DNA from 3 places in the Pseudovibrio sp. JE062 genome. Region 3 is predicted to be linked to each of the others. Evidence: predicted binding sites of a transcription regulator. Region 3 holds the regulator's gene; each other region holds the start of a gene.
The links. The regulator PhoB, encoded in region 3, activates phosphate uptake and scavenging genes when phosphate is short. The targets are predictions, from matches to a motif close to TGTCATNNANCTGTCAT.

Region 1: the regulator PhoB is predicted to act here: its motif matches at 2,157-2,173, upstream of PJE062_RS15145 (GNAT family N-acyltransferase).
Region 2: the regulator PhoB is predicted to act here: its motif matches at 3,183-3,199, upstream of PJE062_RS25260 (PhoX family phosphatase).

What each region holds. Positions count from the first base shown of each region.
Region 1 is NZ_DS996810.1:87,199-92,142, reverse strand. Features, by position in the region: gene PJE062_RS15150 (transglycosylase domain-containing protein) at 1-386, opposite strand, end outside; gene PJE062_RS15145 (GNAT family N-acyltransferase) at 1,086-2,027, opposite strand; gene PJE062_RS15140 (PAS domain-containing hybrid sensor histidine kinase/response regulator) at 2,289-4,535, opposite strand; gene PJE062_RS15135 (YifB family Mg chelatase-like AAA ATPase) at 4,600-4,944, opposite strand, start outside.
Region 2 is NZ_DS996820.1:5,884-10,827, reverse strand. Features, by position in the region: gene PJE062_RS25270 (AraC family transcriptional regulator) at 1-494, shown strand, start outside; gene PJE062_RS25265 (YbhB/YbcL family Raf kinase inhibitor-like protein) at 593-1,141, shown strand; gene PJE062_RS25260 (PhoX family phosphatase) at 1,235-3,136, opposite strand; gene PJE062_RS25255 (GNAT family acetyltransferase) at 3,527-3,940, opposite strand; gene PJE062_RS25250 (methyl-accepting chemotaxis protein) at 4,104-4,944, shown strand, end outside.
Region 3 is NZ_DS996809.1:328,930-333,873, forward strand. Features, by position in the region: gene PJE062_RS13930 (aspartate aminotransferase family protein) at 1-74, opposite strand, end outside; gene PJE062_RS13935 (GcrA family cell cycle regulator) at 892-1,452, shown strand; gene PJE062_RS13940 (GNAT family N-acetyltransferase) at 1,549-2,019, opposite strand; gene phoB (phosphate regulon transcriptional regulator PhoB) at 2,097-2,792, opposite strand; gene phoU (phosphate signaling complex protein PhoU) at 3,013-3,717, opposite strand; gene pstB (phosphate ABC transporter ATP-binding protein PstB) at 3,753-4,556, opposite strand; gene pstA (phosphate ABC transporter permease PstA) at 4,609-4,944, opposite strand, start outside.

The DNA.
Region 1 (4,944 bases), on a different contig from region 3:
TTCTTAGCCAGCTGCTGTGTGAGTGTGGAACCACCCTGAACAGTACGCCCGCTGGTGTAGTTTACAAACGCTGCACGGGCGAGACCGATCGGATCGATCCCAAAATGATACTTGAACCGCCGATCTTCAATCGCCATCACGGCATCAGGCAAGTACTTCGGCAGTTGCTCCAGCCGAACGGCCTCGCCGCCAGTGTCTCCACGGTTTGCGATCAAAGTTCCGTTTGCAGAAACGATGCGCACATTCGGTGGTCGCTGCGGCACAGCCCACTCTGAGGCTGGCGGTAAATGTGCCGCGTAATAAGCAAGAATACCGCCAACAACAACAATGCCCCAGATACCAAGGACCACGCTCCAATACATGCAGAAGCGCAGCGACTTCCACATAAATCGCCGGAACTTACTCTGGCCTTTGGGCTTTCCAGAGGATGTTGCGGCATCCAGCGCCGCCAATGTCTGCTGTTTCGCCTTCCGGCTCGGCTTCTTCGCAGGCCTCTTGGCTGTGGTGTTTTGCGTTTGTCGCGGCCTCTGCGGTGCAGGTTTTCTGCTCGACGCTGAGGGAGTTTGTGGTGCACGGCGTGGTCGTGGGGCCGCCTGCTTGTTCGTGGCCGCGACCCTGTTTGGACGGCGGATGTAATCCTCGTCGTCTTCAGGCCGCAGTGCAACGCCTTGCAGACGAGGACGTTGTGATTGTGGAGGGCGTTTGGGCTGACCGGCACCGGGCTGCTGAGGCGGTCTGCTGGAAGGGCGTTGCCCGGGGCGCACAGGCCTCCGTTTTCTGCCATTTCCATTTTGGCCAGTCGCCATAACTCCAAATCACCCCGATACTAATCACTTATCTCAGGCGATGGCGATCAGATAAGACTGAGCATGCCTGAACAAACACAGGCCACAGACTGCTTGGGAGTGAGACCGTAACCTGGATACAAAACACGAACGATTTTAAGGAAACAGGCTTAATTCTGCGTTAAACCATTCACGCGAATTGCGAAGATCAGCAATCAAAACTGGAGAGCGTGTATCGATATTCGCGCAAATAAAAAGGGCGGAAACCCGCCCTTCATTGAATGAGATGCTTCTGAGAATCTAGCTGGAATACCGGCTAGCATCCTCGCCATAGTAATTCACGTAGCGTGAGTTCAGCTTGGAGACCGGCATAATGATCAGCACATCAGTTGTTCCAAACTGGTGGTCAATTACAGCGCCATCACCAATAAAAGCACCAAGGCGCAAGTAGCCCTTGATGAGCGGTGGCAATGAACGCAGTGCAGCTCGTTGATCGACCTGATCTTTTGGAATGCGGTTCATGTCCACGTACTGGTCAGGAAGTGCTGAAACTCGCCACTCTTCGGGAGCTCCGGCAAAATGATGCAGGAAGGAAAGTTGTTCTGCAAGCAGATCAGGATCGGTGCCCTCAATCGAAGCACAACCAATCATCACATCTACATTATGCATCAACACATAAGACCAGATGCCATGCCACAGCAGTTCAACGGTCTTCTTGGTGCGATAAGGCTTCAGAACACAGGAGCGACCAAGCTCCATAAAGTTCAGATCGCTGTGACGATCCAAGATGCCCTGAATATCAAACTCGCCAGCCGTATAGAAACCACCGTTCAACTCAGCCAGTTCCTGACGGAGAAGACGATATGTGCCGACAATCTGAGGTTTCAGTTTGGAGAACGGTTTATTGCGAACCTGACTGTTGTGATCCACAACCAGCAAATGATCGCAGATCTCGTCGTAACTGTCGCGATCAAGGCGGCTTAGCTGCGTTTGAGCATCTGCAATCGCAGACATCTCTTCGTAAAACACTTCGTAGCGCAAACGCTGAGACATCTTGAGTTCTTTGGCGCCATTGGAAAGGCGAACTTCAAGCGGTCCAATCTTACCGAGGCTTTGTCCTGCCTCCGGCATTTTTCCCAGCATTGCCTGTGGGATCCACCGCGGCGCAGGTCGCCCTGCAAGCTTGTTCGGTGTGATTTTTCTTAGGACTTTCATCGGGGAAAGATGTCCAGATCCAGCCATACTATAAATATCTCATATTGCTTAGGTGTTTAAAAAACATTGCAATAATGAGAACGCCTTTCTGAATTTGCACCAATCGAGTAACCCATGTCAATTTTGGGTAGTCAATCTATGATATAAGCTCGTTTTAGGACAGTTGAGTGACATAGCACCAACATTTATCCGCTTAAGCGTGCCCATATCTGCTAAACCATGCTGTCACCACAGTTAACCTGAGTATAACAACCGCCTCTTGATATTGAACAGGCTAAATATACCAAGTTACCCCTTAGCATACCGCTTTAGCACAGCTTCGAGATCCTGCTTTTTCAGGGGTTTGCTCAAAAATCCATCTGCACCAGCCTTCAGAGCTTCTTCTTTTGCCTCCGGCATAACATCCGCTGAAACAACAAAAATCGGAACCTGAGCCGCAGAATTGTCTTCTCTGCCTCTAATTTGGGAAATCGCTTCCAGTCCATCAAGGCCTGGCATGTGCAGATCCATCAGAACTACATCAAATGTTCCTGTTGTGCTGAGAGCAACAGCCTTGTGCCCATCTTCGGCGAGCTCCGCGTGGTGCCCCAGTTTGCCTAATAGAGCCTTGACCAGTATCCAGTTGATCGGATTATCTTCTGCTACAAGAACATTGAGATGAGGTGCGCGCTCCCGCGGTTCCTCAGGCGGCTCGTTCTCTTCTGGAGCCGCATTGTGTTGTTCATCCGTTTCTTCAACTTCGGGACCAAGTGCAATGAGGCGCAACAAAGATGCGCGGCGTACAGGACGTGTGAGATAGCCAGAAAACTCGCCAGTTTTGATATCGGCAATGCGAGCTCGTTCCTGAGGTTTGATGAGCACGATGATCTCAGGAGCATGAATAGAATACTCCTGATAAAAGTCGCGAATACGCTCAACATACTCTTCACCAACCAACAGGCGATCAAGCTGTGCTGTAAGCAGATTTGCTTCCAATTCTTCTATATCAAGCACTCGGGTCTGAACAAAACCGTTGCTAATCAGTGTTCTCTGAACCAGATCAGCTTCAACATAATTACTGGTCAGGATTGCAATGTGCTCTGAATGTTCTTCAATAGCCTCATCGACAATCTGATCGAGTGGCATTTCAAGAAGGAACGTCGAACCACATCCGAGCTGACTTTGAACAGTCAATGAGCTGCCCATCAGTTCTGCAAGTCTCTTGGAAATCGCCAGTCCCAATCCGGCGCCATCGAACTTGCGATCGCGCCCATATTCGCCTTGTTCAAACTCCCGGAAGATGCGTGCTGCGGTGACTTCATCCATACCAGGGCCGGTGTCTTTTACTGCAAATTCCAAGAGATGATTGCCAGCGGAATCCTGCGACACCTGCAAGACCAGTGAAACACCGCCCTGCTCTGTGAACTTGATCGCATTGCCGACCAGATTGTAGAGCACTTGCTGAAGCCGGGCTGGATCGCTCTGGATCGTTTCCGGGACTTCCGGTGCAATGTAAGAACCGATTTGTAGTCCTTTGGCATGAGCCTTGGGAGACAGCAACTCCACCACACGCTCGACCAATGGTGTCAGTTCTACTGCTCCAGTCTCTAGCTCCAGTTTTCCGGCTTCTATTTTTGAGTAATCAAGGACCTCATCAATCAGCATCAGAAGCGTTGAGCCAGATGTTTTGATAGCGTTGATGTAGTTCTGCTGCTCGGCGGTTGTTGAAGTGTCGTCAAGCAAATCAGCCATGCCCAGCACGCCGTTGAGCGGCGTTCGGATTTCATGACTAACCATTGCGAGAAACCGGGATTTAGCTTCACTGGCATTTGCGGCATGGTCCCGGTCTGCACGTAGCTTTTGCTCTGCGTGCCGCCGGTCTGTGACATCCGTGAGGATCCATTGGATGATCGGAGCTCCCCCGCTGCCGTCACGAATGCTCAAACGCAGCAGAGAATACCAACGGGTTCCGTGTTTTGTGCGCAAGGCAACATCTTCCGTTGTTCCTGCTGCACTTTCTTCAAGTTCTGGTGTGAAGTCTTCCGCATAAGGCAAGTGAATGGCTTTGCCGACTTCAATGCCAAATCCAGTAGGAAAATTCCGCTTACCCGCATCATTGATGGAGAGCACGAGACCGCTGCTGTCACAGCGGATAACAATAGCGCCCAGCGCATCCAGAATGGAACGGTGCCGGTCATCGGCTTCACGCAGCTGCCAATCCGCATCACTTGCCAGTTCGGAAGGGTCTTCCAGCTGCTCCACCTCACTTTGGATTTGAGCAGCTTTCCAGCTTTGTGCAATCACATCACTTGCAGGAAAACGGCGGAACAGAACAGCTCCGGCCCCAAAGGCAAGCAGCACCACATAAAGGCTTTGTGCAGAACGCCAATCCGTCAAAAGCAGCGCGATTGCAAGACAAACAACACCAACGAAGATGGAAAGACTCTTGAGAATAAATGAGGACTGCTCTGAGACTTCTGTTTGCTTGATCAGAGACACGCGAGCCTGAGTAACAACGTGGGTGCTCTCCTCGGTTTTTAGTCTCCGCTTCAACACTGCATTTGCTCCAGTCGAACTATTTCGGAAATTCAGTAAAATTCAATTGGTAAGATATAGCAGATTATGCTGCTGCCAAATAGGCCGAAGAGCGCTTGAAACTCAGCGCTTCAGCTAGATGAATCCTCTGCACCTTATCCGAACCATCCATATCTGCGATTGTGCGAGAGAGTTTCAAAACGCGATGATAGCCTCGTGCAGATAAACCAAACTGGATGGAAGCCTGCTCAATCAGTTCCTTGCTGCCATTATCAAGTGCAACAATCTGTTCGATGATCCGCGCACTTGCATGAGCGTTTACAGTTATGTCCAGCCCCAGCGATGTGTAGCGTGCCTGCTGAATAGCCCGTGCTCTTGCTACGCGTTGGGCCACTGTTTCGGAGCTTTCCGAAGTTATTGGACTGATTAA
Region 2 (4,944 bases), on a different contig from region 3:
CAGCAGCTACAGGTATCCAGGTGGTGCGTGGAAAAGAGCATAAGCCAGAAGATGTGCTCGCTCTTATGAAAGAGACACTAGCAAATACCTCACTGCCAGAAGCCTTAAGGCAGCACCGACTCTTGGAGCCGCTCATCTGGCTACGCCATATCGGCGTAAACTTGTCAAAGCCTGATACAGACAACCCTTTAAGCAAGGTGCGCAGCCTCATTGAAACCGACTTGAGCTATGCATGGCGCGCCACCGACGTTGCCAGCCACTTTGCGATGAGTGAGGCGACCTTCCGCCGATGGCTTGCCAAGTCCGGGCATGGCTTCGCAAAGGTTCTGCTCCATACCCGGTTGGAAAAAGGTCTGACCTTGTTGCAGTCCACGCATGAACCAATCTCGAATATTGCGCTGGACTGCGGGTTTAATACCCCCTCTCATTTCTCTGAGGCTTTCAAAAAACGCTTTGGGATTCGCCCAAAAGAGATCAGAGTGAGGGAGGGTTGATCGAAATTTGATAGTTTATGAGTGGCACGTGAAAGCGTGTCTTTTCAAAGCAACCTATAGATGGAACATGTTCAACGCCCCAAGTTACTGGAGAAAACATGTTCCGGAAACCACTCATAACTGCTCTGGCCATCGCAGCTTCATTTGCATCTGCTGCTCAAGCGCAAGACTTTAAGCTCACCAGCACATCTATTGCTGAAGGTCAGCAGCTTACGAACCAGTTCGTTTACAACGGGTTCGGATGCACCGGAGGCAACCTCTCACCGCAGCTCAGCTGGTCCAACGCGCCAGAAGGCACCAAAAGCTTCGCCCTTACTGCTTATGATCCAGATGCACCAACAGGTTCTGGATGGTGGCACTGGAATGTGGTGAACATCCCAGCCTCGACAAACTCTTTTGAAGAAGGCGCGAGCAACAACAAAACTTTGCCTGCTGGCTCAATGGAAATCACCAACGACTACGGTGCGAAAGGATTTGGCGGTGCCTGCCCACCGGCAGGTGAGGTACACCGCTACATCTTCACCATCCATGCACTTGGCGTGCCTGCACTGGATCTCCCTGAGAACCCAAGCAATGCACTGGTCGGCTATATGATTGGCGCGAACACACTTCAGACTGCCAAAATCACTGCCGTCTTCAGCCACTAAAGGCTCAGCTTTCGCTAGTGTGACAGTCACAAAATGAAACCCTTCGGGAGGGCAACTCCCGAAGGGCAATATCGTTCAAGCTGGAAAGGCTGCTTAGCCAATCACACCATTATCGTCGCGCTTGATCACGATAACGGAAGAGCGAGGCAGCTTACCGCCATCTGGCCAGTTACCGCCTGGGTGCTGAATGCCCACAAACATGCTGCGGCGATCAGCAGACCATGTCAGGCCGGTCACTTCAGCTCCCTTAGGACCAGTCATGAAGCGCGCAATCTCACCCGTCACAGGATCACCAACCAGCATCTGGTTGTTACCCATGCCAGCAAAGTCACCTTCATTGCTGTCGCTACCATCCGTCTGGATCCACACAAGCCCACTCTCGTCAAACCCCATACCGTCCGGAGAGTTGAACATGTTGCCCGCATTCACGTTTTCAGAACCAGCCTTGGGCCCTTCGTGAACGGTTGGGTTGCCAGCCATCACATAGAGATCCCAATCGAACGTGTCTGAGGCATGATCCTCATTATGAGGACGCCAACGCACGATCTGGCCATACTTGTTGGTCTCACGTGGGTTCGGCCCGTTGACAGAGGTGTCATCACCACCTGCATTAGGCTTCACGCCGCGGTTCTTGTTGTTGGTCAGGCAGCAGTACGCCTCAACTGCATTGGGATTGGCTGAAATCCACTCAGGACGATCCATGGTGGTCGCGCCAACAGCAGAACCAGCAATACGACTGAAGATCACGATGCTGGCCGCATCCATGCCTGTTGTGTCTGGTGTCAGAGCCAACCATTCGCCCGTCTGATCATCATTGAACTTGGCAACATAAAGGGTGCCGTCATCCAGCAAACCATCAGTTGGCTGACCCGGTGCATAAACACCATTGGAGACAAAGCGGTACATGAACTCACCGCGCTCATCATCGCCCATGTAAACAACAACGCGGCCATCTGGCGCCAAAACCGCCTCTGCATTCTCGTGCTTGAAGCGACCCAGTGCAGTGCGTTTGACAGGTGTTGAGTTTGGATCTGTTGGATCAATCTCAACCACCCAGCCTGCACGATGAGGCTCATTCGGGTTTTTCGCTATGTCAAAGCGCTCATCGAACTTGTGGTAGTCGTAGTTGTAGCCGGTATCCGTGACGCCATAGCGCTTGTACCCGGCATCAACACCGTCCATGCGCTCTACAGGAGCTGCATCGGTTGCACCAAAGTAACCGTTGAAGTTCTCTTCGCAGGTCAGATAAGTACCCCATGGTGTCTTACCAGAACCACAGTTGTTGAATGTGCCAAGAGACTGCGTGCCTGAAGGATCAGCCGCAGTTTGCAGCAGAAGGTGACCTGCCGCCGGCCCAGCAAGTGTCATCGGCGTATTGTGCGTGATGCGGCGATTGAACGGGCTGTTCTTCACGATCGCCCAACCACTATCGCCTTCTTCCACTTCAATAACCACAACACCCTGAAGGTGCTGCAGTTTCAGAACATCATCAGCGCTCTTTGGAGTTCCATCTTCATTCTGAGGCAGGTTGATGCGGCGATTGGCATATTCATGGTTGATCGCCAGTAGTTGCTTGCCTTGATACTGGAAGCTCTCCATGCCGTCGGTGTTTTCACCAAACACTTTGTCTGCACCCGCTGCAGAGCCACCGGTCTCATGATCGAACTCTTCAGCACCATCTACCAGAGCATCGCCCCAGCGAGCCAGGATCTTCCAGTTATATCCTTCCGGAACATGAACAGTCGCGTCAGTAAATGTTGGAATTGGCTGAAAAGCAAAACGCGAAACAGACGCCTTCGCCTCAGAAGCGGAAAGACCAAGCACACCTGTGCCCATCACCGCTGCGCCGGAACCAAATGCCAGCACACCACCCAGAAAACCGCGGCGCGAAATTGCGCGCTCAACAACGCGGTCAAATTCATTCTCTTCAGCACGAGGGAAGTTCAACTCATCCCACTCATCTGCTGTGAGCTCATTCGTCAAATCATTAGCCATTAGAAATATCCCGTAGAAGAAGGTGAGCGCACACTAAGGCGCCTGCATGACAACTTTACGAAACAATAAATCCTATAAAATACTGCAGATGTAATATGAGTATTGTATTCATATTATTGGAATCATAGAAGTGAAATATAGATCTGACGAGCGTCAGTTAGCTAACTTGTTGTGATACCTATATATTGTTCCGTTATTCTAATTTTAGATGAGAAAATACTGCAAAATGTGACGAAGATGCTTGGCTTGATTAAGGAGCTCTATGAAAATTCAGTGAATTGACGCCCAACGCTATACGGCTCAACAGGAAATTTCCAAACCCTATAAACCGCAGCATCGATTACCGCAAGTTTCACAGCCACTAAATATTCTGAATAAAAACTTGATGGTCTATGGCTCAATCACCTTTTGCAGGCAGATGCTCTGGGTGTTCTTGTAACCTTGTGCCTCATAAAAGCTCGCGACCTGGCTGTTACCTCCACGTACAAGCAGGTTAACTTTCCAGATGCCTCGTTCGCGCAACCAGTCTTCTGCAGCAGCTGTAATAGCTTTGCCTAACCCTTTGCCCTGATGATCCGGATGTGTGCTGACATAATAAAACCAGCCGCGATGCCCATCCTCTCCGCACATGATGCTGGTGGCAATCATGCCGTCCAGTTCTCCGACAAGAATAGTTGAGTGTTCGCCCTCAAGTGCTTTTGCAATATCCCGAACTGGATCATTCCATTCACGAAAGACGCCAGCGGCCTTCCAAAGAGCAATAACCGCGTCCCGATCGGACAGACGCATTTCACGACAAATCATATGCACCGCGCATAGTAATTAGAAAATAGAAGTTTAGTCACAGGATGTTTTGTTATTATCCCTTGTAATCCAGTCACTTGTAATGGGAGAGAGGATTAATAACAAGGTTAATAATCTATAAGTAAAACTATGAAAACCTTTGCGCGATTGAGAGGTTTTTGACATGGCTTTTTTTAAGCGAAACACACAACTGCTCGCCGAAACTGCTGCAAATGACCAAGGAGAAGTAATCGGTCAGTCTGCTGAAGTGGAAATTACAGAACCTAAGAGTTCAATAGATAGTGCACGCTTGTTTGGTGAGCTGGACGCACTCGCGTTGGATATGGCCTCAGCTGCGGGAGAGCTGGATGCCGTCAACAACACCGCAGGCGCTCTGAAAACAGCCATGGAAAGCCTTCAGGAAGCTTCTGGACGTGTTGTTGAGAGTAACCGGGAAGTGAGCTCAGCCGTTGAGCAGACAGCAGAGCAGACGACCAATGCCCGCGATACCATGTCCAAGTCTCAGGAAGTGGTGACAGATGCACTCGCCAACATCAACAGTCTGTCGACAACCATCAGCAACATCAATCGTCAACTGGAAGGCCTCCAGGCCTCGTTTGCGAATGTGCGTCAGTTCTCCAGTTCCATTGACGCCATCGCCCGTCAGACCAACCTTCTGGCCCTCAACGCAACAATTGAGGCGGCTCGTGCAGGCGAGGCTGGCAAAGGCTTTGCCGTGGTTGCCAGCGAAGTGAAGGCGCTTGCGACGCAAACCACAGTCGCGACTGAACAAATTGACCAAACAATCCTTCAGCTCGGCAAAGAAGCAGATACTCTGGTGGATCTCGGTAAGGGCGCACTTGATACAGTAGCGACTGCTGAAAACGGCACACAGTCCATCAACGATCTCTTCCACGAGCTGGAAGCAATGGTCGATAACATCTCTGCCAACACAGAATCCATCCGCATCGCTTGCGCAAACAATGACGCTGATACGGACGAACTGCTGCGCAATCGCGATGAAA
Region 3 (4,944 bases):
AGCCAGACACCTTCCCCACGCTCAAACGCCAGGTCTGAACGTGCATAAGTCTGCATTAGCGACGAAGTCGTCATTTCTCACTCCTCATGGATTGAGCACTCTGCTCAAAAATCTTGGTTGCTACAAAAACAAAAAACGCCATCTGGCGCTTCATTCAACACCCGAAGGTGTCCGGTTGTAAGGAAGGCGACATATAAACCGCGTTCCCTCAGGGCAGTCAATAACACGTATTGCCAGCAATACCTTACTCCTGTTCAGGAATGGGCAGCCGGCTTTTTGTGCTTCCTATCGGTGCATTCCGGTTGGTCTGCTACCTGAGGAAGGGCACATTGTGGCATTTTTAAATGGTGGAGTAGAGGTCTAATCCCCTCTTCACTGGCCAGTTTTTTTCCATATCTCTTAAGGTTTATTCAATACACCTCTAGCGTGTACCGCGTCATATGAAGGTGTCATTCGGCGAGTGCATCTGCACTGCAATTTGTAGTTTACTAGTGTTTTTTACTAGTTGTTTTTCAGTGGTAAATATATGTATTAAATATCAACGGGGTAACGCTATCAGCTCTTACTTTGTGTTGGAAAGAATGCGGTGGAACTTGGTTTAACAAACAGCTCCTATTCTTTAGATTGATAATCTTCTCCCACCACAAGAAGGCTGTTATAGGTAAGTAGTAGTACGGCAATTCTGGGGAAAACCAGAGTCTTCCCCACCTCAATTCTTTGAGGTTATTGCTCGTAGGAACGCCGATATAGTACTGTGCGATAAGAGTTATACACCATCTCGTAGTTACTGAACGCTGCAAGCACACACGCTCAGGTTAGCGGCAAATTCGGATACGTCCGAGCTGAGCGAATACTGTTTTGCGCGCCACTGAAGGAAGACGGGGGCCTTTAATGAGCTGGACAGCAGAACGTGTAGAGTTACTAACCAAGCTTTGGGCAGACGGGTTAAGCGCAAGCCAGATCGCTGGGGAGCTAGGCAATGTGACCCGAAATGCCGTAATTGGTAAGGTTCACCGGCTCGGGCTTTCAGGGCGTGCTAAATCAGGGGGCGGTGCAACCAAGACGAGAAAGGCAACTGCCCCAGCGGCAAGAACAGCTTCTCCAATTAAACCGACAGTGACCGAAGCGGTCGCAGCAGCAGCTCCCTCTCCTACTCCTCGACAAGTTCAGCCAACAGTGGCAGGCGCCAACGCTCTTAAAGTTGAGCCAATTGAAACGATCGAGACCGAAATCGCTCCCGTCCCAGTCGCAGAAATCTTTATTCCGGTTTCCGAACGCGCATCCATCCTGACATTGAACGAACGCACCTGTAAGTGGCCAATTGGCGATCCGGGTTCTGAAGACTTCTACTTCTGCGGTCGTCAGTCAGATGCAGGCACACCGTATTGCGCGCATCACCGCAGCATTGCCTATCAGCCAGTCAGCGACCGCCGCAACCGCCGCGCCAGCTAAAATAGACTGACAGCAAGCGTTATGAGCCGGGTCCAGTGCCCGGCTTTTTGCTGTCTGAGTGCCTGTTTTGTAACGACTATCCGCCTGTGACTGCGTTTAGTGCTTCTGAGCGCTGAAGGTTTGGCGGGTGACGTTGCCCCAGTACGGATCGTTGTAGCTGTCTTCCTGATAGTGGCCTGAGGTGTAGTCGTTCACCACAGCGCGCCAGAAGGCGGTGGCGTGGTCAGCGCCTTCAATCTGTTTGATTTGCCAGTTGCCGGGCATCTGATCAAACAGCGCGCTGGCAAACTGCAGGCCCAGCTTGTGTCGGCGGTAGTAAGGCACGACGTAGAACTCGCAGACTTCGAACCCCTCCTGCTCCTCCTGCTTGATGGCCGCCAGTCCTGCCGGGAGGTCGTTGCTGTACACCAGATAGCCGGTGATGTTGCCTTCCAGCAGCGTGTCCTTGGCGAACAGGCCGTTGGCGTCAGGCTGTTTGTGCGTGAGAGGCGAGAACTCTGCCTCGTAAGCCTGGCAGAGATTGTCGTAGATATGAGCGGTTGCTCTATCAACCGTCTTGATTTTCATTTGTTATCCGCATTGTTTTTAGTCTGCATCTCCGGATCAGAGATGCAGTTTCATAATGCGCATATAGCAGAAATCGATTACCCGACAGCAAACTGGTCGTTGAAAGCGTATCCGGCGCCGCGGACGGTGCGGATCGGGTCTTTCATGCGGCCCTTGTTGATGGCTTTGCGCAGGCGGCCCACATGGACGTCGACAGTGCGCTCATCCACGTAAACATCATGTCCCCACACACCGTCGAGCAGTTGCTCGCGGGAGTAGACGCGGCCCGGAGCACTCATGAGGAACTCCAGCAGGCGGAACTCGGTTGGGCCGAGGTGGATTTCACGGCCAGTTCTGCGTACGCGGTGGGTTTCACGGTCCAGCTCAATATCACCGGACTTGAGCATGGTGGAGACAACTTCCGGCAATGCACGGCGGAAGATCGCTCGCACGCGGGCCATAAGCTCCGGAATGGAGAAAGGTTTGACGACGTAATCATCCGCTCCGGTTGCCAGACCACGAATGCGTTCAGACTCTTCACCACGCGCTGTGAGCATGATGATTGGCATGCGTTCGGTTTCTGAACGTGCCCGCAGACGGCGGCAAAGCTCGATACCGGAGAGGCCGGGCAGCATCCAGTCCAGCAAGAGCAGGTCCGGCTGGCTTTCCTGCAGCAGGAGTTCTGCCTCATCTCCTCTTGCGCATACGTCGACATTGTAGCCTTCCGCTTCGAGATTGTATCTCAGCAGCAGGCTTAACGGTTCTTCGTCTTCTACAATCAGTATCTTAGGCATACCCTAGTGCTCTCTTTGCACCTTCTGTTGTAAAGCAGTTTACCGTCATCACTGTGCATGTAAACCACTTTAACCTTTTGTAGTTGCGTCTTTTCTTATCAGAAACGCGAAGCCGCCCTCTGATTTGACACATGAAGTGCCGCATAATGAACCCGGCACTCCAAACCTTGTTCAACGTGGTCGCCTTCCGGGCTTGCAGCTTCCCGGAGAGCGGCACGTCTCAGACAGCGCTGCTGTCTGCCAGTTCGTCCGTTTTTGGACGATCAGCCGGAAGCTGATTTCCGGAGATCATGTAGTAGATGTTCTCGGCAATGTTGGTCGCATGGTCACCGATGCGCTCAATGTTCTTTGCACAGAACAGCAGGTGGGCGCACATGGTGATAGAGCGTGGATCTTCCATCATGTAAGTGAGCAGCTGACGAAACAGACTGGTGTACAGCGCATCGACCTCATCATCGCGCAGATGTACGCGCTGGACGACTTCCAAATCACCGGAGGTGTAGGCATCCAGAACGGCTTTGAGCTGTTCCAGCGCCAGATCAGACATGTGCTCCACGCCGACAGCAAGCTGCTTGTTGTTGAACTCACTCTCAATTGCGAGCGTCCGCTTTGCAATGTTCTTGGCCATGTCGCCAACGCGCTCCAGATCGTTGGAGATGCGCATGGCGGCGATGATGTCGCGCAGATCGCTTGCCATCGGCTGGCGGCGTGCGATCACGGAGATGCACAGCTCTTCCAGCTCGGCCTGCATGTTGTCGAGGCGCCTGTCCGCCGCAATGGTGCGGGTTGCCAGCTCGCGGTCCTGTCGCAGCAGTGCGCTGACCGCATCATGTACCAGCGTTTCTGCGAGGCCGCCCATTTCGACGACACGACCGGCCAACTCTTTCAGTTCTTCATTGAAGGACGAGACGATATGATCTTTCATCGGATGATCTCCTTAGACCTCCTTGCCTATTATTTTTAACCGAAACGGCCAGTGATGTAATCCTGCGTGCGCTGGTCTTTGGGGTTGGTGAAGATGTCGTTGGTCAGCCCCTCTTCCACCAGTGTTCCCAAGTGGAAGAATGCAGTGCGCTGCGAAACACGCGCTGCCTGCTGCATGGAGTGGGTTACGATCACGATGGTGTAGTTCTGGCGCAGCTCGTCGATCAGCTCTTCCACTTTTGCGGTGGCGATCGGGTCAAGCGCAGAACATGGCTCATCCATCAGGATCACTTCCGGAGACACAGCGATTGCGCGCGCGATGCACAGGCGCTGCTGCTGACCACCGGAGAGTCCGGTTCCCGGCTCATCCAGACGGTCTTTCACTTCCTCAAACAGACCGGCGCGCTGCAGGGAGCTGGCGACGATCTCTTCCAGATCGGCCTTGCTTTGTGCCAGACCGTGAATGCGTGGGCCGTAAGCCACGTTCTCAAAGATGGACTTCGGGAACGGGTTCGGCTTCTGGAACACCATGCCAACGCGGGCACGCAGTTCCACTACATCAATGCGTGGGTCGTAGACGTCATCGTTGTCGAGAAGGATGTCACCTTCCACGCGGCAGATATCGATGGTGTCGTTCATGCGGTTGAGGCAGCGCAGGAAGGTGGACTTGCCGCAACCGGATGGACCGATCAGCGCGGTCACCTGATTTTTGCGCACATCCAGATCCACACCATGCAGGGCCTGCTTGTCGCCGTAAAACACTTTTACGTCACGGCCACGCATTTTGAGCGTTTCGCCTTCAGCTGATACGGCTGGTGGCGCGCTTATTGTTGTATCCATTGCACTCTCGGTGTCTGTGGTCATTTCCAATGCCATGATCTTGCCTTTCAAATCACCAGCGGCGCTCAAAACGTTTACGAAGGACGATTGCGATTGCATTCATCGAGATCAGGAAGCCGAGCAGCACCATGATCGCGGCAGAGGTTTTCTGCTGGAAGGCCGGTTCGGGGAAGTCTGCCCACATGAAGATCTGAACCGGCAGCACGGTCGACGGATCCACCGGGCTTGCCGGGATATCGACGATGAAAGCCACCATGCCGATCATGAGAAGCGGTGCGGTTTCGCCCAATGCCTGTGCCATGCCGATGATAGTTCCAGTCAATATACCCGGCATTGCCAGTGGCAGCACATGGTGGAACACGGCCTGCAAGCGGGAAGCTCCAACACC